One region of the Rossellomorea sp. QJM3NY_18 genome, then DNA from elsewhere that is predicted to be linked to it. Evidence: riboswitches for the same ligand, from Rfam matches in the RefSeq annotation. Region 1 holds a riboswitch; each other region holds the start of a gene.
The links. Region 1 has a riboswitch for cyclic di-GMP ahead of AC0VXY_RS19655 (hypothetical protein). Riboswitches for the same ligand answer to the same signal wherever they lie in the genome.
Positions count from the first base shown of each region.

Region 2: another riboswitch for cyclic di-GMP. It lies ahead of AC0VXY_RS21025 (anti-repressor SinI family protein); the one in region 1 lies ahead of AC0VXY_RS19655 (hypothetical protein).
Region 3: another riboswitch for cyclic di-GMP. It lies ahead of AC0VXY_RS01265 (EAL domain-containing protein); the one in region 1 lies ahead of AC0VXY_RS19655 (hypothetical protein).
Region 4: another riboswitch for cyclic di-GMP. It lies ahead of AC0VXY_RS20760 (M48 family metalloprotease); the one in region 1 lies ahead of AC0VXY_RS19655 (hypothetical protein).

Region 1 covers NZ_CM149659.1:3,792,080-3,797,415, reverse strand. Annotated here, with positions in the region: gene ftsX (permease-like cell division protein FtsX) at 1-867, shown strand, start outside; gene AC0VXY_RS19660 (murein hydrolase activator EnvC family protein) at 907-2,265, shown strand; cyclic di-GMP riboswitch class I at 2,447-2,531, shown strand; gene AC0VXY_RS19655 (hypothetical protein) at 2,536-2,895, shown strand; gene AC0VXY_RS19650 (hypothetical protein) at 3,148-3,759, shown strand; gene AC0VXY_RS19645 (redoxin domain-containing protein) at 3,752-4,333, shown strand; gene AC0VXY_RS19640 (DUF302 domain-containing protein) at 4,417-4,797, shown strand; gene AC0VXY_RS19635 (trans-sulfuration enzyme family protein) at 4,923-5,336, shown strand, end outside.
Region 2 covers NZ_CM149659.1:4,099,167-4,104,502, reverse strand. Annotated here, with positions in the region: gene AC0VXY_RS21040 (DNA-directed RNA polymerase subunit beta) at 1-238, shown strand, start outside; gene fabZ (3-hydroxyacyl-ACP dehydratase FabZ) at 548-982, shown strand; gene AC0VXY_RS21030 (hypothetical protein) at 1,150-1,449, shown strand; cyclic di-GMP riboswitch class I at 1,999-2,149, shown strand; gene AC0VXY_RS21025 (anti-repressor SinI family protein) at 2,183-2,320, shown strand; gene AC0VXY_RS21020 (helix-turn-helix domain-containing protein) at 2,355-2,675, opposite strand; gene AC0VXY_RS21015 (YwpF-like family protein) at 2,773-3,213, opposite strand; gene AC0VXY_RS21010 (single-stranded DNA-binding protein) at 3,482-3,859, shown strand; gene AC0VXY_RS21005 (hypothetical protein) at 3,883-4,056, shown strand; gene AC0VXY_RS21000 (DEAD/DEAH box helicase) at 4,427-5,336, opposite strand, start outside.
Region 3 covers NZ_CM149659.1:224,326-229,661, forward strand. Annotated here, with positions in the region: gene AC0VXY_RS01245 (FUSC family protein) at 1-124, shown strand, start outside; gene AC0VXY_RS01250 (YqcI/YcgG family protein) at 281-976, shown strand; gene AC0VXY_RS01255 (DUF4097 family beta strand repeat-containing protein) at 1,011-1,874, opposite strand; gene AC0VXY_RS01260 (DNA-3-methyladenine glycosylase) at 2,119-2,703, shown strand; cyclic di-GMP riboswitch class II at 2,809-2,889, shown strand; gene AC0VXY_RS01265 (EAL domain-containing protein) at 2,961-3,671, shown strand; gene AC0VXY_RS01270 (ABC transporter permease subunit) at 3,801-5,336, shown strand, end outside.
Region 4 covers NZ_CM149659.1:4,043,650-4,048,985, reverse strand. Annotated here, with positions in the region: gene AC0VXY_RS20780 (glycosyltransferase) at 1-530, shown strand, start outside; gene AC0VXY_RS20775 (DUF5348 domain-containing protein) at 684-1,007, shown strand; gene AC0VXY_RS20770 (DUF4309 domain-containing protein) at 1,240-2,379, opposite strand; gene AC0VXY_RS20765 (hypothetical protein) at 2,537-2,923, opposite strand; gene AC0VXY_RS20760 (M48 family metalloprotease) at 2,936-3,796, opposite strand; cyclic di-GMP riboswitch class I at 3,901-3,989, opposite strand; gene AC0VXY_RS20755 (hypothetical protein) at 4,513-5,319, opposite strand.

The sequences.
Region 1 (5,336 bases):
GGCCGTCATCTTAGAGAAAGCTTCAAAAGCATCGCACGAAACGGTTGGATGACATTCGCATCAGTGAGTGCCGTTACCGTGACATTACTACTTGTTGGTGTGTTTATCGTTTTAATGCTAAACATGAACAAGGTAGCAACCGATATTGAGAAAGACGTTGAAGTGCGGGTATTACTTGAAATTGGGACTGAACAATCCCAAACAGATCAAATAGAAAAGAAGATACAAAATATAAGTGGTGTGGAATCAGTTGAGTATTCTTCCAAAGAAGAAGAACTTCAGAATCTTGTCAAGGATTTGGGAGACGATTTCAGATTATTTGAACAAGATAACCCATTATATGATGTGTTTATCGTAAAAGCAGACAATCCAAGGGAGACCGGTAAAATCGCTGGTCAAATCAGTAAGTTCGAAGGTGTCAATGAAGCCCTATACGGTGAAGCAAAGATTGAAAAATTATTCAATGTACTGGAAATGAGTCGAAACGTTGGACTTGTATTGATCATCGGTCTGTTGTTTACGGCGATGTTCCTCATTTCAAATACAATCAAAATCACCATTGTCGCTAGAAGAAGGGAAATCGAGATAATGAAACTCGTGGGTGCAACCAACTGGTTTGTACGCTGGCCATTCATATTAGAAGGTTTATGGCTTGGAATTTTAGGTTCTATTATCCCGATCGCTCTTGTAACGTCAGGTTATTACTATGCCTATGGATTTATTAAACCAAAACTACAAAACAATTTTATTCAGATATTAGATTTTACCCCCTTTATCTATCAAGTAAACGGATTGATTCTATTAATGGGTTGCCTGATTGGGGCTTGGGGAAGCTTTATGTCTGTACGTAAGTTCTTAAAAGTGTAAAATTTGATAGGTTGATAGAAGCTGAAAGGAGCATGCCGCTTGAACAAGAAGTATTTTATTTCATTATCTATTGCAGCAGCATTAACAATCGGAAGTCTACCAACGTTAGCAACCACTGCTAGCGCTAACTCCTCCGTGGAGGACTTAAAGAAACAGCAGGACGACATCTCATCTAAAAAAGAGCACATCAACGGCAAGATCGATGAGAAAAAATCAGAAATTGACCAAAACATCAGCAAACAAAAAGATATTCAATCACAGATTGCTGAAATCGGTACGAAATTAAAAGATACAGAAACGAAGATTGCAGAAAAAACAAAAGAAATTGATGATACAACAGCAAAAATCAATAAGCTTAAGGCGGATATTGAAGAGTTAAAGAAAAAGATTGAAGAGCGTAATGAGCTTTTGAAGGAACGCGCTCGCGCCATTCAGGAAAAAGGCGGATCTGCCAAATATATTGATGTACTTCTTGGAGCAAACAGCTTCGGAGACTTTATCAACCGTGTAACAGCAGTGAATACCATTGTAAGTGCAGACAAAAAGATCATGGATGAACAGAAACGTGATCAAGATGAATTAGAGAAAAAGCAGGCGGAAGTAGAAAAAGAACTTTCGGATCTGGAATCTTCCAAAGCGAATCTTGAATCCTTGAAAAAAGAACTTGATAGCCAAAAAGCTAAAAAGGCAGAGCTATTCAAACAGCTGGAAGCTCAGCAGGCATCTTTAAAGGTAGAAAAAACAAACCTTGAACAAGAATCGAGTGAACTTTCTAAAATGGAGCACCAGCTTGAAGGTGAAATCCAAGCTGAACAAGCACGTCTGGCAGAATTAGCCCGCAAGCGTGAAATCGAGCGTAAGCGCCAGGCGGAAGCTGAAGCAGCAAAGCGTGCAGCAGCACAAAAACAAGCGACAACTAGTAGCAGTGGATCTTCTTCTGCTTCTGCAACAGCTGCTCCGGCAGCAGCCCCAAGTGCCCCTGTAAGTTCAGGAGTATGGACAGCGCCTGCATCTGGAACAATTACAACTAACTTTGGTTGGGATACATTAAACGGAGAGCGACGTTTCCACTATGGTACAGACATTGCAGCACGAGGAAGTGTTCCAATCTCTGCAGCGGCAGATGGTTATGTCATTAAGAGCCATTACAGCTCAAGCTACGGTAATGTAGTGTACATCACTCACTCCATCAACGGTCAAATGTTCACAACAGTGTATGCTCACATGTCTTCTTCGCTAGTGAGCACTGGACAAGCTGTTAACAAAGGTGACCAAATCGGATACATGGGTAACACAGGATTTTCTTTCGGACAGCATTTACATTTTGAACTTTACAGAGGTTCTTGGAGTGCATCGCATTCAAATGCTGTAAACCCACGTCAATATATCAACTTTTAAGTTTAAAATCCCCTCTTCTATTTTGAAGGGGGATTTTTTTTGAGCGAGGGTAAAAGAACTCTTTCTTCTAACTACCCTATCTATTACTTGATAAGAAAAAAGGAAATCAACAACTTGTTTGAGAAAGACTGTTTTCATATCCTTATTCTTCTAGTATAATGACAAATATGTTCAAGTGATTTTTCGAAAAAGGCAAACTAATTGAAAAATTAGGACGCAAAACCACGGGTCTTCTATTTTTAAATAATGATCGCCGGGTTACCGAAAACAATGGAAGCAATGAATACTAACTCTAATTTTTTTCTAGTATCATTCAGCCTGCCTTTTTGGTGGGTTTTTTCTCTGGAAATGTTTGTGTTGGTGGGATTTGAATCTGTACGAAGGATGATGATGTTGGAGTTAGCAGATATAAAAAGACAATTAAGAAGTTTCTGCAGAAGGAATCGCACAGCATTAAAGTATACTCATATTGGCGAGTACTCTGCGGAAGAAGTGAGTGAGATGTTTATTGACTGTGTTGGTACCGAAGAGGTCAAAAGAATTCTTCATGACATCGACATTATCAATCAACGAGGTGGAGATACTGTCAAATACTTCATACTCATCCTTGAAGGCTTGAAAGCAGCTTAAGATTTTGATTCCTTCACAGGGTGGAACACCATTTTCACGTCGTATATGAAAGGATCCTTCAGAGAAGGATCCTTTTTTGCGGAAAAACAACACCCTGCTGTCTGTAATCATTACAGTAAGGGATACACTATGAGTAAATCACTTGCCTGAAAGATGAAAATTTAAGATACTAATACATAATAGGGTATATTTCGTACGAATGAACCAGTACAAAATAGTTGGAAGAAACCTCTATGAAAGGTGTAGAAACAAATGGATGAAAGGTGGTACACCATAGGCTCCTTTACTTTCCCATCTACTTGGGGAGCGATCATCGCCTCGTTCATTCTGACATTTCTTTTCCTCTACTTCTGGAATCGAAAGGCAAGCGACTGGTATTCAAATGGTGTTTTTTACTTTTTGGTCATCTGGAAGCTGAGTGTCATTGTCGTTGATTTTCAGAATGTTATTGAACATCCCATTACGATCCTTTATTTCCATGGGGGCAGGTGGGGATATTGGTTAGGATTGCTGACAGTGCTTTTATACATATTTGTTAGAAGGGCAGACACAGTATATCGTCTCGTCATTGCCTGGATGAGTACGGTCGTTTTCTTTGAACTTGTCGTTCACTTGCTGGAATCTGATATTCTTGCAGGGGTCATCCAGTTTTGTCTCAACGGTGCACTGGTCTTATTTTTATCGAAAAAAGAAGATGACCGTGATACGTGGGCTATACAATTAGTGGTGGTCTTCACCCTTCTTCAGCTGCTGCTCCATTCCATATCTGGAGGATTTGTGTTCACCACTGTCACCTGGACGTATCTCATCGTGATGGCTTATCTAATCTTTATCTACGGAAGGTGGAAAACGAACATTGAATAAACGAAATTTTGCTCTGGCAATCGTTGCCCTGCTGATCGGAATCTTCCTGGTTAATTTGTTTCAGGATCAACAGGAAAAAAAGGCAAGAGAAGAGGCTGCCCAGTTGGCCAAGGAATCCATGGATCTTTCTGATGCCAAGCAGGGACTCACGAAAGGGGATCGTGCACCGGACTTTACCTTGACCACGTTAGAAGGTGAAGAAGTCAAGCTCTCCGATTACAAGGGCAAGAAAGTGATCCTGAATTTCTGGGCCACCTGGTGCCCGCCATGTAAAGCGGAAATGCCCCATATGGAACAGTATTACAAAAAAAACGCGAAAAAAGAAAATGTCGAAATCCTTGCCGTCAACTTGACCTCACAGGATGAGGGGGAGAAGGCAGTCCAGGAGTTTGTCGACGGCTATGAACTCACTTTCCCTATTCTCATGGATGAAAAAGGGGATGTCGGTGACGAGTACCGGGCATTCACGATCCCGACCACTTACATGATCGATACAAACGGCCTCATCCAGCACAAAATCGTCGGCCCCATGAACGAAGAAATGATGGGTGAAATGGTCCGAGGGATGGAATAATGGGAGGGACGGACCTCTGACAGGACGTTTCATTACATACGCTAAGAGGTATAAGTAACCATGACTCAAAAAGGAGGATCAATATGTTCCATTATACAAAAGAAGTTTCAATGAATGTGAAGGATGCGGTTTCAGCCGTGGAAGCAGCCTTGAAAGAAGAAAGCTTCGGGGTTCTGTGGAATCTTGACCTGGCCGCCAAGCTTCAGGATAAAGGGCTTGATTTTAATGAAGAGGTAGTTGTCCTGGAAGTATGTAATCCCCACGAAGCGAAAAAGGTGCTGGAAGAAAGCATGCTCGTCAGCTATTTCCTTCCTTGTAAAGTGACGGTATATACAGAAGAGGGATCGACGAAGATCGGTATGGCAAAGCCCAGCAAGCTGATTGAATTGGTAGATAACGATGAATTGAAACGGTTGGCATTGGATATAGAAAATCGCCTGATCGGGTGTTTAGAAAACGTCTGACGATGAGAACCTGTTGCATGTATGCTACAGGTTCTTTTTTTTGCATCCAATACCTCACACTCCTCACAATCTTCTGAATATGATACACTTTTAAAAATACATAGATTCAGGAAGGATGACAATAAATGAAATTCACCACCAAGGTCGTACATAGTCAGCTGAAAGGAACCGAGGAAATCCGCAGTAAGACAACACCGATCTACCAGACGTCTGCCTTTTCTTTTAAGTCTCTGGAGGAGCTCGAGGGTTTCTATGAGGGGAAGTCTCCTTATCTTTATTCAAGAACGGGTAATCCCAACACGGATGAGCTTGGGAAGATGGTAGCAGATCTTGAAGGATCGCCTGCGGGTGTCGCCACATCTTCCGGCTTGTCAGCCATCCTGGTCGGAATCCTTGCAGTGGTTCAGGCAGGGGACCATATCATTGCGGCGGAGGATTTATATGGAGGTACCTTCCATATGCTGAAAGAAGAGCTGAAATCATTCGGGATAACCACCTCTTTCGTTGATTTTACGAGTGAGGAAGAAATCGAGGCAGCT
Region 2 (5,336 bases), 310 kb from region 1:
AGAATCAGTAAAAACAGAAAAAAAGGCAAAGCAAAAGGACGAAACTAAGCCATCACGCTGGGTGCGTGTTCGCATGCTTCCCATCTGGCTCAGAATCCTTCTGTTCATCCTTCTTCTTGCAGGAAGCCTCGTCCTCGGTGCCGTCATCGGCTTCGCTGGCATCGGCAACGGCAACGCTGCCGACGTCTTCAAAGCAGAAACCTGGCAGCATATCATTGATATCGTAGTGAAGAAATAATTTTTGAGGGACGGACCTCGAAATCGTTAGCTTTTACGACAGTGAACCTTGATATAAAAGGGTTTCGTTGCGAATGGAGCTTGTGATTCGAGGTCCGTCCCTTTTTTTACGTAGATATCGTTGCAAATTTGGAGTTGGGAGGGACGGACCTCGAATTTGATGCCTTTTTTGAGGGGAAATGTTGATTTAAAGGGATTTCCTTGGGGGATTAGGGCGGATTTCGAGGTCCGTCCCTCCCATCCTGTTGCTATTACAACCACAGTTTCTGTACAATAAAGTGTACATACATATTGGTAGGAGGAATTATTTATGCTTGATATTAATGAGATTAAAGAGATTATTCCCCATCGTTATCCGTTTTTGCTGGTGGATCGGATTTTAGAGGTGGAGGAAGGCAAGAAAGCGGTCGGGATCAAGAATGTGACGGCGAATGAGGAGTTCTTCAATGGTCACTTTCCTGATTACCCTGTGATGCCGGGCGTGCTGATTGTCGAGGCGCTGGCTCAGGTCGGAGCTGTGGCGATGCTGAAGGTCGAGGATAACCGTGGACGTCTGGCGTTCTTCACGGGCATTGACAAATGCCGTTTCAAGCGTCAGGTAAAGCCTGGTGATCAGCTCCGACTTGAAGTGGAAATGATCCGCTTTAAAGGACCGATCGGTAAAGGAAAAGGTGTTGCAACCGTTGATGGTGAAGTTGCTTGTGAATTAGAGATGATGTTTGCTCTTGGGGATAAGCAAGAGTAATCAGGTATAATGCGGCCGGGTTTGATGTGATTCATTTCACGTCAAATCCGGCTTTTTTTACCTTGAAAAAATGATTCCATATGCAAGTTAATTCATTTTCCGGGAAAGCTAACAAAAGACCAACGTAACGGTCTTACATTAACCAACATAGAAAGGAGTCATACATCATGAGCAAAAAGTTACTATCGATCCTTGGTGGATCTGCACTTGCCGCTTTCCTTCTTGTAGGATGTAACGCCAACCAGGAGCCTCCTCCGGAAGACGAAGCACCAGTGGAAGAAAACGACAACATGGATGAGAATAACGATATGAACGACAACGGGGACATGAATGAAGAGAACTACCCTGAGTCAGAAGACAAGAACAAGCAAGGCGACAAAGATGCAGCGAAGGATAACAACACACCTGAAGAAGACGCTGTAGAAGATGATATTGATATGAAGGATAAGGATAATAAGGACGAGTAATGGGGTAAGACAGAGGCGACTATGAGTTGCCTCTGTTTTTTTATAAAATAAAAAATCCAGACTTTCATTTTTATGGAAATTAGACTATAGTTAATTTATAAAGTTCTTTATAAAGAACAAAACGAATATATTAATAAGAACGAAGTGATCATAACATTAGAGAGGTGGATAAATGTATAAAAAAGTTTGCAATCGATGTACTCGCTCTTCATTCAGTAGCACTGAAACAGGTGATTGGATTTGCCCATCTTGCGGTCATGACTTAACTGAAGCACCATTTTATACGCCCTTCTTAAGGCATAGTGATTTTATCCCACTCCGAAAAAAGTTAGAAGCTTATGAAAAGAATATGAACAAAAAATATCTTTGAATTTCGACAAATATCTTTATGCTTATGAAGAATACAACAATTTATTTAGTAATAAACTTGGATAATGTCGAATAAAGCATTCACTTGTAGGAAAAAAGTGTAAAAATTTTCTTTGAATAGACAAAAAATTTTGAAAAAAGATGGTACTATTGATATAACGAAAAGCGATGAAGAGTGAGGGCAGAAAAAGGCAAACCCATTGAAAAATGGGGACGCAAAGTCACAGGTCTAAAGTATTAATAGTAAATCAATTTCCTGGAAGACTACATATGAAAGACATCAACGTGAATTTGAAACGCATATTAATACGATGGCGGCTGGATTGCCTGGAATACGTTTACTGTATTTTAGGAGGGAAACAATTTGGGGAATAGAGAATTGGACCAAGAATGGGTTGAGCTAGTGAAAGAAGCCTTGGAAGCAGGAATATCTAAGCAACAAATCAGGGAGTATTTACAAAAGCAATCCCAGGAAGTAAAGGCCGGATATAAAATAATGTAATATAAATAAAGTCTTGCGAACTCTTCGCAAGACTTTATTTATTGCCTAATTTCCATTTATTAAATTCAATGAACTCCCGGAACTGTTCCTTGGTGATTCCAGAATCCATTGCTTCTTCTGCAATCTTCATCCATTCGTGATCAATGTTTTGATCCTCGGGTTGATCGTATAATAGAGCATCCATAGGAATTCCTAAAGCCGCTGAAACTTTCTCCAGAAACTGAATGGAAGGGTTTTGTTGAAGGTTACGTTCAATTGAACTCAAATATGACTTAGCTACGCCTGCTTTTTCAGCGAGCTCCGTCATGGACATTCTTTTTTCTTGTCTGTATTTCTTAACTCTCTCTCCAATCATCAGGGACACCTACCTAAAGACTTCATGTTTGAAGTCACAATATTAAATATAATTATATCATAAATAATTCGACAAGAAATTACATATTTTCGTATTATTAAATGCTCGGTTTTGCCGTTGCCGGAATCCTTGGCTTAGACACCATCTTCTCACGGAACTCACGAACAAGTTCATCCCCGGAGTACCCTTTCTGGACCAAGTCATCAAGCAGTATTTCCGCATATTCATTCCGTTGTTTCTTCAATTTTCCTTCAAACATAATGCTGATATGTTTATCCATTTCTTTGATACAACGGATGGATGTCATGAAGGCAGCAGGATCATTGGCTGCATGGGAAATCACGACCTGGATTTCCAAGTCTTCTTTGCTTTGCTGAGCCTTTTGGAAAAATTCGATGTATTCATTCGACATATACGTTTCGACAAGCCATGTTTTCTGACCGTCTTCTTTATTGATGATCAGACCGTCCACAAGCTCGAAGTCATGCAGTTCCTCGTTCTCCACTACTTGAAGGGAAATCACTTTAAAGGTTTTCATGAACGAACATCTCCCATTTAAAGGTTTTATCAAATTATATCACAGGGGGGATTTGTTTCCCTAATACATTTATAAATGAAAAAAATGACGAAAGATGCAATTTTGTGTTTTTGACCATGATTTTAATGAAAAAGAGGAAAATCTCCCTAGGCGAATTTCCGAAATTCAAGCCGTTTTTGCCTCGAATTTCGGAAATTCACGATTTTACAAGATTTGCACATAGAAGTAAGATGATATCACCTTAACAGAAAGGAGGAGATGAACCCAAGTGATCAACCAAGTGACCCTGGTGGGAAGACTGACGAAAGATCCGGAAGCGAGAAAAACAACGGAGGGAAAATCAGTACTTAGCGTGACGATTGCCGTGAACCGGCCTTATAAGAATCAGCAAGGCCAAACTGATGCCGACTTTGTACTCTGTACGATGTGGAACCGTGCAGCGGACAATACGGAGAAGTACTGCAGGAAGGGTTCCGTCGTTGGGGTGACCGGCCGCATCCAAACACGTTACTTTGAAAATGATCAAGGGAAGCGGACGTATATCACCGAAGTCGTCGCTGAAAACGTCCGTTTCCTGGACAGTAAGCACGCATCCCCGGTTACACCTGAACCGAGCAAGAAAGAACCAATCGAATTGCCGTTCTAATTTTTTAAAAGGGAGATGGAGTTTTGGTCACACTGCAAGAACTTGAACAAAGAATCGATCGACTGGAAAAAATGACGGAAGATCTCATTAAAAAAGTAGCAAGAGTCAATGTCGAAAACTTCTACTTATCTCAACGGGTAACCGCCCTTGAACAAGGATACGAATATCCAAACCCGGTTTTGAAAACCTCATCTTGATCTTTTATAACCCTCAACCAGATTTCTTTCCATAAGCGTTAATCCAACCTATAAGTACTCTGTCTCAAATTCCAATGGTCACCCGCACGATGCCCCTGATTTGCCTCATTAGACATAAATATGTATAGCGGTTAGTAAGTGAAATATTCCCCTTTTTGTCTTCATATTGAGCCGGTTTCCTTGAGGGGAGGCTGGTGTTTTTTTTATTAGTTATGGTTGTTCACGATTTGGAACGAGTTTCACAGTACAAAGGAGAAAAAGCATCACTTTTTAAATGGAAATCCTATTATATTTGTACAAAACACTGATTTGTCCAACCCCTTTTAAAAAAAACCCCTTTCCCATAAAAGGAAAGAGGCAACAACAACATCTATTCCAACACCAGCAACGATTCCAGATCCTGATCCGACAATTCCGTTACCCACTGGTCACTGCGGATGATTTCGTCGTTCAGAGCCTGCTTTTTCATGAGCATGGCATCGATTTTTTCTTCAAGGGTGCCTGATGAAACGAGCTTGTGCACGTGGACGAAGCGTTTCTGGCCGATCCGGTAGGCACGGTCGGTGGCCTGGTTCTCGACGGCCGGGTTCCACCAGCGGTCGTAGTGGACGACGTGGTTGGCAGCGGTCAGGTTCAGACCGGTACCGCCTGCTTTCAGTGACAGAAGGAAGACAGGGAAGTCGCCGTTTTGGAATTTCTCGACGAGTTCATCCCGTTTTCCTTTAGCCGTGCTTCCGTTCAGGAACGGGACATTAACATCGAATTCTTCCTTCATCACTTCCTGGATCATCTCGCCCATTGAGATATACTGGGTAAAGATCAGGCAGGCTTCGCCAGATTCTAGGGCGGTTTCAACGATGTCCTTCAGTTTCTGCATTTTTTCAGAGCGGGACAGGATCGACTTCGGGTCCGGTTCTTTTAAATAGAGAGCCGGATGGTTACAGAGCTGCTTCAGCTGGTTAAGCATTTGCAGGATCAATCCTTTGCGCTCAAATCCGCTCAGTGTTTCTATTTTAGCGAGCGTGTCTTTCACAAGCTGCTCATACAGGGCCGCCTGCTCGGCAGTCAGATGACAATATTCTTTCTGCTCGAGTTTTTCAGGCAGATTCAATTCGACTTCAGGGTCTTTCTTCGTACGACGCAGTAAGAACGGTTTGATTTTGGCCTGAAGCTCTTTGACTTTTTCTTCGTTCTCGTCTTTTTCGATGGGAGCGATGTAATTTTTCTGGTACTGGGTGAACCCACCGAGATAGCCGTGGTTCAGGAAATCAAAGATCGAC
Region 3 (5,336 bases), 740 kb from region 1:
CCAGGCTCCAAGCTGGCATAAGTCCCAGGTGGATCTTATTCACCATTTCTATTATGTGTGGAGGATCAATCAATCGATCGTGGCACTTGGAGTGGAATTAGGGGCGGAGTTAAAGAAAAGGTAAAGCGGATTCCGCTTTACCTTTTTTAATGATGGCAATGTGGTGCTTATTTTGTCAGTAATTGTTTTAACTTGTCACAATTCGGGAAGAGCATACCATCGACATAAATTTGAGGTGGAAGAATTGACAACGAACAGTTTATTGCTGACAAAAGAAGATATGACAAACCCCGAGATTGTTCCTCAATGGGTTTTAGAAGAATATAAGAATTTTCATGAGGTTGTTACTGACCGCACTTTCCCTTGCTACTTCGGTATGACCGGTGAGAAGAAGGGTGAGCTTCGGTATTCCTATATCAGTCATGACAATTGGGAGCATCTCCCCCAAACGATTCAAGAGTTCATCGACTTGTTTGACGTACCCGAAGGTGAACGCCTGATCCGTCACGGCTTCTTTTTATTTGTGGAACCTGAAAGGGAGGAGAGGTCCATCCCTCATTACAGGGATTATTTCTGGAGAATCCTGCAGTTTCTTCATCGTGAGGATAAGGAGGATTGGCCAGAGGATTATCCAGAGGATCCGGATCATCATCTGTGGGCCTTTTCCTTTGCAGGGGAACCTTTCTTCGTGTTTGGGAATGCCCCTGCCTACAAGCAGCGAAAGACGAGGGACCTTGGGAATAGCTTAGTACTCGGATTTCAGCCAAGAAGGATTTTTGAAGGATTGGAGGGTACCTCCAAGGGTGGTATCATGTCCCGTGAAAAAGTAAGAGAGCGGGTCGAAAAATGGGACGGCTTACCAACGCATCCGAATATCAGTCATTACGGGGACCCGGAGCATCGTGAGTGGAAGCAGTACTTTATTGGAGACGATGTAGAACCGATTGAAGGAAAATGCCCATTCCATCATAAATAATTAAAAGAGTGCCGGGGGTTCCCGGCACTCTTCATTAATATATATCTACATTTCCACTGGATACTGAAACATCAATGGTATATTGCCCTGAGCCTGCGACCCCGGTAATATCCCCATTTTCTATTTTTTGATTCTTTAATGGAAGATTGCAGGAAATATCCCCGCTGCTTGCCTGCCCCTTCAGTTTAAAGCTTGCTTTCTCCGGCAGATCAAGCTTCACTCCACCTGAGCTGACATCGAATGTCATGTCTCCCTTTAAGGAGTCCATGGTGACCGTTAATTCACCTGAGGATAAGTCGCCTACAAGGGGACCTTCAAAGTTCGATAACTCTACATCCCCCGAACTGATTCCCACTTTTCCATCCTCTGTTGTGAGGCCGTTTACGACCAAATCCCCTGAAGATCCATCATGTTCGAACAGTTTTGTCTCGACGTTTTCAAGCTCCATATTCCCCGATCCCATGTCAATCGACAATTCATCAAGTTTCCATTTCTTTGAATCAGATTCTCCAGCCATCACGAAATTGCCGGAGCCGATATCGATTTCCACGCTGTTCCTATACCCTTTCGGAATATAAACCGTTACGTTTGATTTGCGATTGAATCCGATCCATTCATACCATTTATGCTTGACCACAACGTCAATCGTATCTCCATTCCCGGTTAAGGTCATCGTCCCTTTTCCCTCTATATCGACCTGTACTTCATTCTTGTCAGTCGGTATGACTTTTGTGTCGCTGTTTTCCAGGTCCAGGTCGATATGTTTGATTTCATTCGTCACTTCAATCCGATCCCCTGACTGACTTTCTTTTGCAAACAATGATGTATTGTCATTTAGGATGACATAGAGCGTCCCCAATGCAAGCAATGCAATAATGATGGCAAATGCGTTTTTCATTCCAATCCCTCACTTTGGTTTGTTTTTCCAATTGATACATTTATTTTAAAGCAGTGGAGAGACTACCACAATGAGCTATAGGATTATTTTTGAATGGGACCAGAGGCGTAGGGTAATCGGAATCAAGAATACCGAAGCGGGGAATCCATGACCATCACATTAGACATCGATCGTGGATTCTTGATTTAAATAGGCAGTGGTAGGGTACAAATAGATTAGACAATGTAGATAAGGAAGTGAAATCATGAAAGATACACCTATGCCCCCAACCTTTTACGAGCAGCCGACACTGGAGCTTGCCAAATCACTGTTGGGGTGTGTGTTAGTGAAAGAAACGGAGGAAGGAATCGCTTCAGGTTATATTGTGGAAACAGAAGCATACATGGGGCCGATCGACAGGGCCGCCCACAGTTACGGAAACAGGCGTACAAAGCGGACGGAAGTGATGTTCCATGAAGCTGGCCGAATTTATACATACGTCATGCATACTCACTGCCTGGTCAACGTAGTGAGCGGAGAACGGGAAAAGCCTGAAGCGATCCTCATCAGAGCCGTCGAGCCACTCCATGGACAAGAGCTTATGGAAGCGAGACGACCCGGTCATGTGAAGAAGAATTGGACCAATGGGCCGGGAAAGTTGACGAAGGCACTAGGCATTACCATGGAGGATTATGGGGGGAGCTATTTACAACCGCCGCTCATGATTACAGAGGGGTATCAACCTGAAAACATCTCGGCAGGGAAAAGAATAGGGATTGATAACACGGGGGAAGCCAGGGATTATCCATGGCGGTTCTGGATTAGTGGTAATCCATTTGTATCAAGATAGGTCTTTCTTTATGAATTTTCTAATAATTTCTAGAAAATACACCCCATAAGTACTAGTTATGTGGTATATTTTTCTTATAAGACAAATATCTTTATAAGCTGACCATTCGACTGGGGGCTTTGAACCTAAATGATAGATGGGCGCTTACATTTAGGGGAGCCAGTAGCGCAACCGACCACATGCGAACGCGGATAATGCGTTTTTGTGTGGTTTTTTTGTAGGCAAGACCAAAACTAAAGAGAGAGTATAGGGGTCCTATGAACATCTTTACTATTTTCCAAGACGACTTTATCTACCATGATTTTCAACCATTATATGATATGGGTGAACATCGAACCCTCTATGCTTATGAGGGTCTTTTGCGAAATAAGTATAATGAAAATCCCGAAAGTGTATTTCAATCGGCCATGAAGGCCAATATCTTGTACAAACTGGATACTCTGTCCATTTCAAAAGCCCTTGAACATTTTTCGGGAAACGGGATTGAGGACTGTAAGTTATTTCTCAATATTTATATCACCACGATCTTGCACCCGAGCTTTCACACCTATTTTTCCGATCTTATGGATCGCCACCCTGATATTAAAGGACGGCTCGTGCTTGAAATTAATGAATCCAGTGCAGAAGAGCTTTGGCAGAATCCGTTGTTAAAAGAGTCTTTAAAGGAACTGAAGCAATATGGCGTCTGGTATGCGATAGATGATTTCGGGCAGGGGACATCCTCCATTAAGAAATCCATTGAATATGAACCGGAAATCATCAAGCTTGACCGCTATTTCGCCATGAACCTGGCACAGGATGAAAAGAAACAGCGGTTCCTCTCTTTTTTCAGCCAATTCTACGGAAATGATACATTGATTGTCTTAGAGGGAATCGAAACAAAACAGGATATGCAGGTGGCAAGGGAAATCGGGATAACGATTGGACAGGGCTTTTATTTAGGAAAGCCGAGCCGGTTATTGGCTTAGACCGGGAGAGTGACTCTGACTTAGAGGAGTCACTCTTTTTGTTACCGAATTGTCAGACTTGAAATAAAATTGAAAAAATTTAACATTTCTATTAAACTGAGGAAAAAGAGAATAAAGGGGATTCTATTCATGAAATATCTCAAGTTTCCGATCAGGTTCATCTTTTACTATATTCTCGGTCTAATGGGGATTTTAGCCGTGAGTATTGCTCCCGAAGTATTCAGGGAGAGAGGGTTATATAATGTTGTAGGCTACTTGGAGGAGTTTATCAAGTTCATCTTTGTTTTTATGGATGGGGCCAATTGGAGTTATTCCTATAAGGGGATTACCGTCGATTTCCTCGATATGCTTTGGGGACCATACCTGTATTCTCTGCAAATTATCGGGGGAGCCTTGGGCATAGGGCTTGCTATTGCCTTTATTCTTACCGTCTTGACTGTGTTTTTACCGAGACCGATCACGCGGGCTCTTAAGAAAGCACTAAATCTCTTGGAGACGGTGCCTGATTTAATGTTCGCATTCATGCTTCAACTTATGATTGTTTATGTATTTAAATATTTCGGAGTGGAACTGATGAATTTCACGGAGTTCGGGGAGGAGAAGATCTATCTTGCCCCGATAATTACGCTGTCCATCATTCCGATGATCTCCTTCTTCCGTATCCTCATCTTCATTATGGAAGAAGAGTTGCTGAAGCCTCACATCGAATTTGCCCAGAGTAAGGGGATGTCGAGGGGACGGATCCTCTTTTCACATGTTTTGAAAAATATTTCACCAAGTCTTTTCTATCATGGAAAGCTGATCATATGGGGGATGCTGTCCAGTTTATTCATCATTGAAACCATTTTCAATATGAGGGGAATTACTTATTATATCATTCAAGATTTCAGGCCGATGGTAATTGCCATCTCATTGATTATGATCTACACACCTTTTTTCGTCGTGTATCAAGGTGTCTATCTGTGGATCAATCACGAGAGCAGCCAAGATCATACGAAATATAAACGGGATAAAACAAAGTGGACTGAATGGAAGATATGGGGCTTTCTTTCAACCATCCGCAGGCTGTGGTGGCAGCATATGCATAATGGCAAGTTCGCTGCCGGATTCAGTGTAATATTTGGCTTGATTGCCGTCAGTTTCCTATATTCGGCGTTGAAAGAAGAGCCAATCAAACAAATTCAATTTATGAAAAATGAAGAGGGGCGGATCATCAGTGCCCCTCCTCATAAACCATTTGGGGACATGATCCTCGGATCCGATTTCTTCGGTTACAGTATTCTCGATCAGCTTATTGTAGGGGCAAAGTATACCCTGTTGTTTGCTTTGATTGTCGCTTCACTGCGGGTGATCGGTGGCTTCTATCTTGGTATTGCCTATCATTTTCACTTAAAAGAAAGCAGGAAGAACTGGCTTGACCGGGTGGTGGATTCCATTCATTTTCTCCCTTTAAGTCTTATCGCTTATCTCTTATTAAGACCGGTCCTTTGGGGGCTGCCTGTGTTAGGGTGGGATCACTCGATTTTTGAGAGGCTGGTGTTCGAAGCCGTTGTCTTAACAATCCTTGTACTGCCGTTGACCACTGTGTTAATTGGAAATGAACTGAAACTAATAGGGAAGCAGGATTTTGTCCTGTCAGCAAAGCTCCTCGGGGGGAGCAACAAG
Region 4 (5,336 bases), 250 kb from region 1:
CAAGATGGGACGCAATTAAAGATCATAAAACTTTTCTTCAAGCATTTAAGAGGGTAAATGATAGGCATCCAGAAACATTGGCGGTAATGTGCGGCGAAGGAATAGACTATAAAAATAAAGCATTAATTACATTAATAAAAAATTTAGAAATTGAAGATAAAGTTAGGCTCTTGGGAGTTATTAGAGATATACCTCAAATTTTAAATGTTTCAAAGCTTTTAGTGTCAACTTCTTTAAGTGAAGGCTTTCCAAACGTAGTGGGTGAAGCGATGTCATGCGGAACATATTGTCTAGTCACAGATGCAGGAGATAGCACTCACATTATAGGGGAATATGGCTCTGTAATACCAAAACGTCAGCCTCAAAAAATTGCAAATGAAATTAATAAAGTTTTAGAAATTGAAGAGCTGAAGTTTGAAAATATTTTATTAGATGCCCGAAATAGAGTTGAAGAAGAGTTTTCAATTGGCTCAATCACAAAAAAATACGAGCATATTTATACTTTAGGGATTACAGCTTCTAAAGAATGATTTGCAAACTTTAAATATTTCACTAAGACACTAAGATAAATGGGGATTTATATCAATAAAATTTATCCCTTTTAAAAAAACATTTATAAGGCTTTAATGAATCTGAATATAGATTGATATAAATGGTCACTATTTGGTTGTTCTCATATTAAAATGTTGTTTTTTCATGGGAAGAAGTCTATCGATTCCGGAGGAGCCGGTGGAAGGACATGTATTATTGTGAGGAAGTGGACTGTTGGATTGTTCTTTGGGAGGACTACAAGAGTTATATATAAGGTGCGCTGCGGTGAGCACTTTGATCTTCACCTTGGAGACGGGAGGAAACTAGCCTGCAGAATGGAACTAGGCAGGGAATGGTATGTCGTGGTCGGCCGAAATGACATGAAGTTTTATTTAAAATCTCACAATATATCAAGTGAATTTATAGTCAAAAGGGGAGCTTCATATTGGATCCTCCCTTTTGACTTGTGGACATGAAACTTGGAAGAGTTGAGACAAAAGTAACCGTCAATTTTCGGTCGTACAGGGCTGTCAGTAACAAGAAGGGTGGTCCTCTGCATGGCAGAGGTGGAACAAAAACTTGTCCTTAGTGGAACAAAAACATGGCAAGCCTGGTACAATTCAGTGGCTGTATTCACCCCGAGAAACCTAATGTGAAAAGACACAACCAGAATAGTACCCTAGCTGTGTCTTTTCTTGTTTATTAAAGTCATTCAATTTGGGATTTGTATTGAATTCTTGCGATTCCTGAGTCTTTGGTGTGGGTGTACCCTTCTCCAATAAGCACGTATTTATTATTAATTGAGTAAATCTGCGTGTATAAACCCGACATTTCATCGATGCCTGCATACTGTGGGGTTCCTAGCAGTGATTCCAAGTCTTTGAAAGTTTGTGGTGTGTTATTTACGTTATAAAGTATGGACACAAGCTGTTCTTCGTTCATTAAGTGGCTAAAGAATAAATTAGAATCTTTATACCCAAACGTAGGAGCGCCTTGATAATATTCTTCAACATCTGGAGTGCCTAATTCATTTTTAATTTCTTGAATATTGGTACCAAGAGGATATGGAATTCCTTTTAATCGTCCTTTAGTAAGTTCTTCCTTAAATGCCTTGTCAAAATATTGTTCGGTATCCATTAGCATAACGGTTCTATTTTGAGTTTTCAGTATCCAATCAGATTCGAATTCCCATAGTTGCTCAGTTTGCACATTGCCATTATCGTCAAGTATCTGCAGTGAAAATGCATTCTTATTAATTTGGACTTTATAGGGATTTTCGTTCGATATGGCAATGGTTGAAACAGATCGAATCTCTTGATTAGAGGGGTTATATTTAAAAATTTTTAAAGCGGAATACATATTGGTAGCACTTGCTACTGTTTGGCTTCCCACAAGGAATTTCTCTTTCTTCGTGTTTTCGATTACTCCGTGAAGCTGGAATTCATTCACCAGATCATCCTTATACTCCCCTGCTTTTTTCCAAGCTCGTGAAGAATCGTCCTGTTTAAAAATTGTTAAGCCGTGATTATTCTCAGTAAGCTGTTCTGAAAATGGACCATAATAAGCGGTGACTTCGGGTAAAGTGTCGTTATCAAGATCATGTACTATATATTGAACGGGACCTTCTATGCCGGCATTAGATAAGAACCCATCTGCTTTGCTTTCATCAATCCACTCCCTATCACTTTTCTTTTCTTTCTTTAAAAAGGTGGGATCATTCTTGCTCGCTTTCGCAATGTCTGTCGTAGAAGAAGTTTCCTCCGTCTTGGTTTCTGTGTTGTTGCTCTGGCAGCCTACAATGCCAGCCATTATAATAATGATGGAAATCGTGCTCATGAATCGTTTCATGGAATCCTCCAGATAGTGTTATTCTTTAATAAATCAATCCTACTTCGTATTAATATCCCAAAGCATGCCAGCGGTTCCGTAATTATGGGTATAAGCAGGATCTTCAATTGAATTTAGGTGGAATTTGAAAGGAAGGAATCTCAATACTTCCTTTCTATTAATGTCCCATTCTTTTTAATTGTGATAGCTTGTTATATGCGTTAATTATTCCGATCATCCACCCTAGGAGTAACGTAACAATAACCGAAAACGCAAGATTGATGGTGGTTATCATTAATGCGGTATATCCTTTACCGCCACCGCGTGCCCAATGTTCACGATCTGATCTTCTCATAGTGTTATATAAGTTCAGGATTTGACGCCAGCCATACACAATTCCAACTGGATAGCAAATAATCATGAATAAAATTAGGTAATCATTGACACCAAAACGTATAGTTGAACCGGAATATGTTGTGATGGCTTTAAATAGAAACACTGCAGCAAGAATAATCCCCACCGCAATGAGAACAAGGACCTTCTTTAATTCTTGTTTATACAACATGCTTCTGACCCCCTAATGCTTTCTGTTGGGAAGTGGATTACGCCACTTCAGATTGGTGTAATTTTTCAATTCGTTTAAATGATTCGGGATGACTGGACGCCCCCACAATCCTTTTCTGAAGCTCATTTCCATTTCATTGAAGCTGTTTAAAACTTGTATTAGTGGATCACCATAGCCTAGTTGGTAAGCAAAATGGTCGGCTTCATATTCATTTTTTCTGGAAGAATGCATAACGAGCATTGTGCCAAATTTCGTCCAAAGCCACATCATCGCGACTAGCATGAAGTCGATGAAAATAGTCATAATCAAAGTCCCGAAGCTGCGGTTTGCGATACTTGCCATAATGCCAACGGCTGACATTACCACACGATAGAGTACAAACATGGTGGAAACGATCATATTCCCTACTGATACAATTAGAATAAGGTCAGTATCCTTGTTGGAAAGATGTCCAAATTCATGTGCTAGAGTAGCTTTGATTTGTTCATCACTGTACTGCAATAAGCCGCTGGTAAGGCAGATGGTTTTACGGCCCGTGGCAAACGCATTGGGATTAGAATCGTTACTTATGAAGAGCTTGACGTGATCTGCAATGGATGGATCAAGCATTTTAGCTTTCCCATAAACTTCCTCAAATAATGGCATAAGACGGTCAATATATTCTTGTGAGAGCGGTTTGCATCCTTGTTGGACGCGGAGCATCCATTCACCAACTGGAGATAATGCGATGGTAAGAGAGACCAGATACAATGATAAACCAACAAAGATGTCTTGAAAAAGAGCCATGACAATCAGTGTATTAAGAATAAGATAAATAATAATTCCAGTGTTCTGCTTCTTAAATAGCCGTTTTGCGAAATCAACGAAATACATAGTTTTTTATCCTCCAATAATTATTTTTTATAAAAATCGTATTACCTCAGACCGGTTCCCTTAAATAAAAAAAGCTAAAGCAAACAGCCATAGCTCAATTTTTCTACGGCAACCTGACAATCATAGCGCTGAATAGCACCTTAGACTCATGGCTTTGCGTCCTCCCCTTTCAGAAAGTTTGCCTTTATCACTATTATAGGAAATTAGTAATATATTTAAATTGAGTATAAAGTAATAAGAAAAATATGTAAATGGTATAGAAAGAAAAGTCATTCAATCCAATTTGGCAAAACTATGGGCATGTCCAAACTTTAAAGGATTATATAGGTGAAAAGGCCCTAGAACCCGTCTACTCTATCATTGCCTTCTCGAAGAAAGCCACATTAAAATATGAATTTACATCAGCGAAGGTTATTAAATTTGGGCAATTAACAAAAGTTATCAAAGAGTGGTGTTTTGGAAGCAGAAGAACCGTCCCCTTGCTTCTTATCTTAAATGGAGTAAGGTATAATATACCATAAGACAAGTGAAATCGGCTTAATGTGAAGAAATTGAGGTGAGTTGGATGTTTGGCTTTTGGGTGATTGTGACGATATGTTTAGCTATTTGGGGTGGATATATTGCTTATAAATCTGAACGGTGAGGATGGTCAGTTCGTCCTCTCACGGCTATGAAAAATCCTCACTTATGAAAGTGAGGATTTTTTGTTTGAATTATCACCCTTGTTCAACCAGGTGTGAGGCAAATTCTCCGATGCTCCGCAGCATGTCTTCCCATTCTTTCTCATCGGCTAAATGGAAATGGACCGTCGCCGAATCATCGCTGTATTCGCTCAGCCAAATGCCTTGGGTGGATGGAAGGAATAATAGGATATTCTCCAGATACATTTCATCCTCCAGTGACACGATTCCAAAGTTGGATATATTGAATAATGTCCATTCAAAGCGTTTTAAATCCTCAGTAAACAGGTCGAAGCTGACCTCTTCTTCAGGTGTGAATTTCGAGCTTTTTCGGACCTTTTTTAGTTTTTCCGGATTGCTTAAGCGGTCGAAGTTCTTCTCGCTCAGAATGAAGGATCGCTGCTCGTTCGTATGAAGCTTCTGGATGCCATAGTATTCTTTCATATAATGCTCCATCTCATTTGACGAAATAATGGAGAATTCATGGATGATATCCTTTTCAATGAGGTGAAGCAGCCACTCATCGTTCTCGTAGTGATGGATCATCAACACAGACTGAGCCGGTGTATTGGAACAGCGGATCATCCTCTTGGATTGTACATAGTTCCCGATGAAGTGGAGCATTTCCTCCGTTAAAGGATTCTCTCCTCTTGCGTCCCGCTCTTCATCCAGGATGCTCTTCATGATCAGCTGTTTACTCGTCGCCTCCATGATGGCGATCCATTCCTGTTCGGTCTTCTTCCCGATCGCTGCCTCTGCAATCCCCTTTGCTACACTGTCGTAGCCTGATAAGCTGACCATTAAGGCAAGTTCTTCGGATGTGCAGGTTAGTATATGGTTCATGGGCTCACTCCTATAGT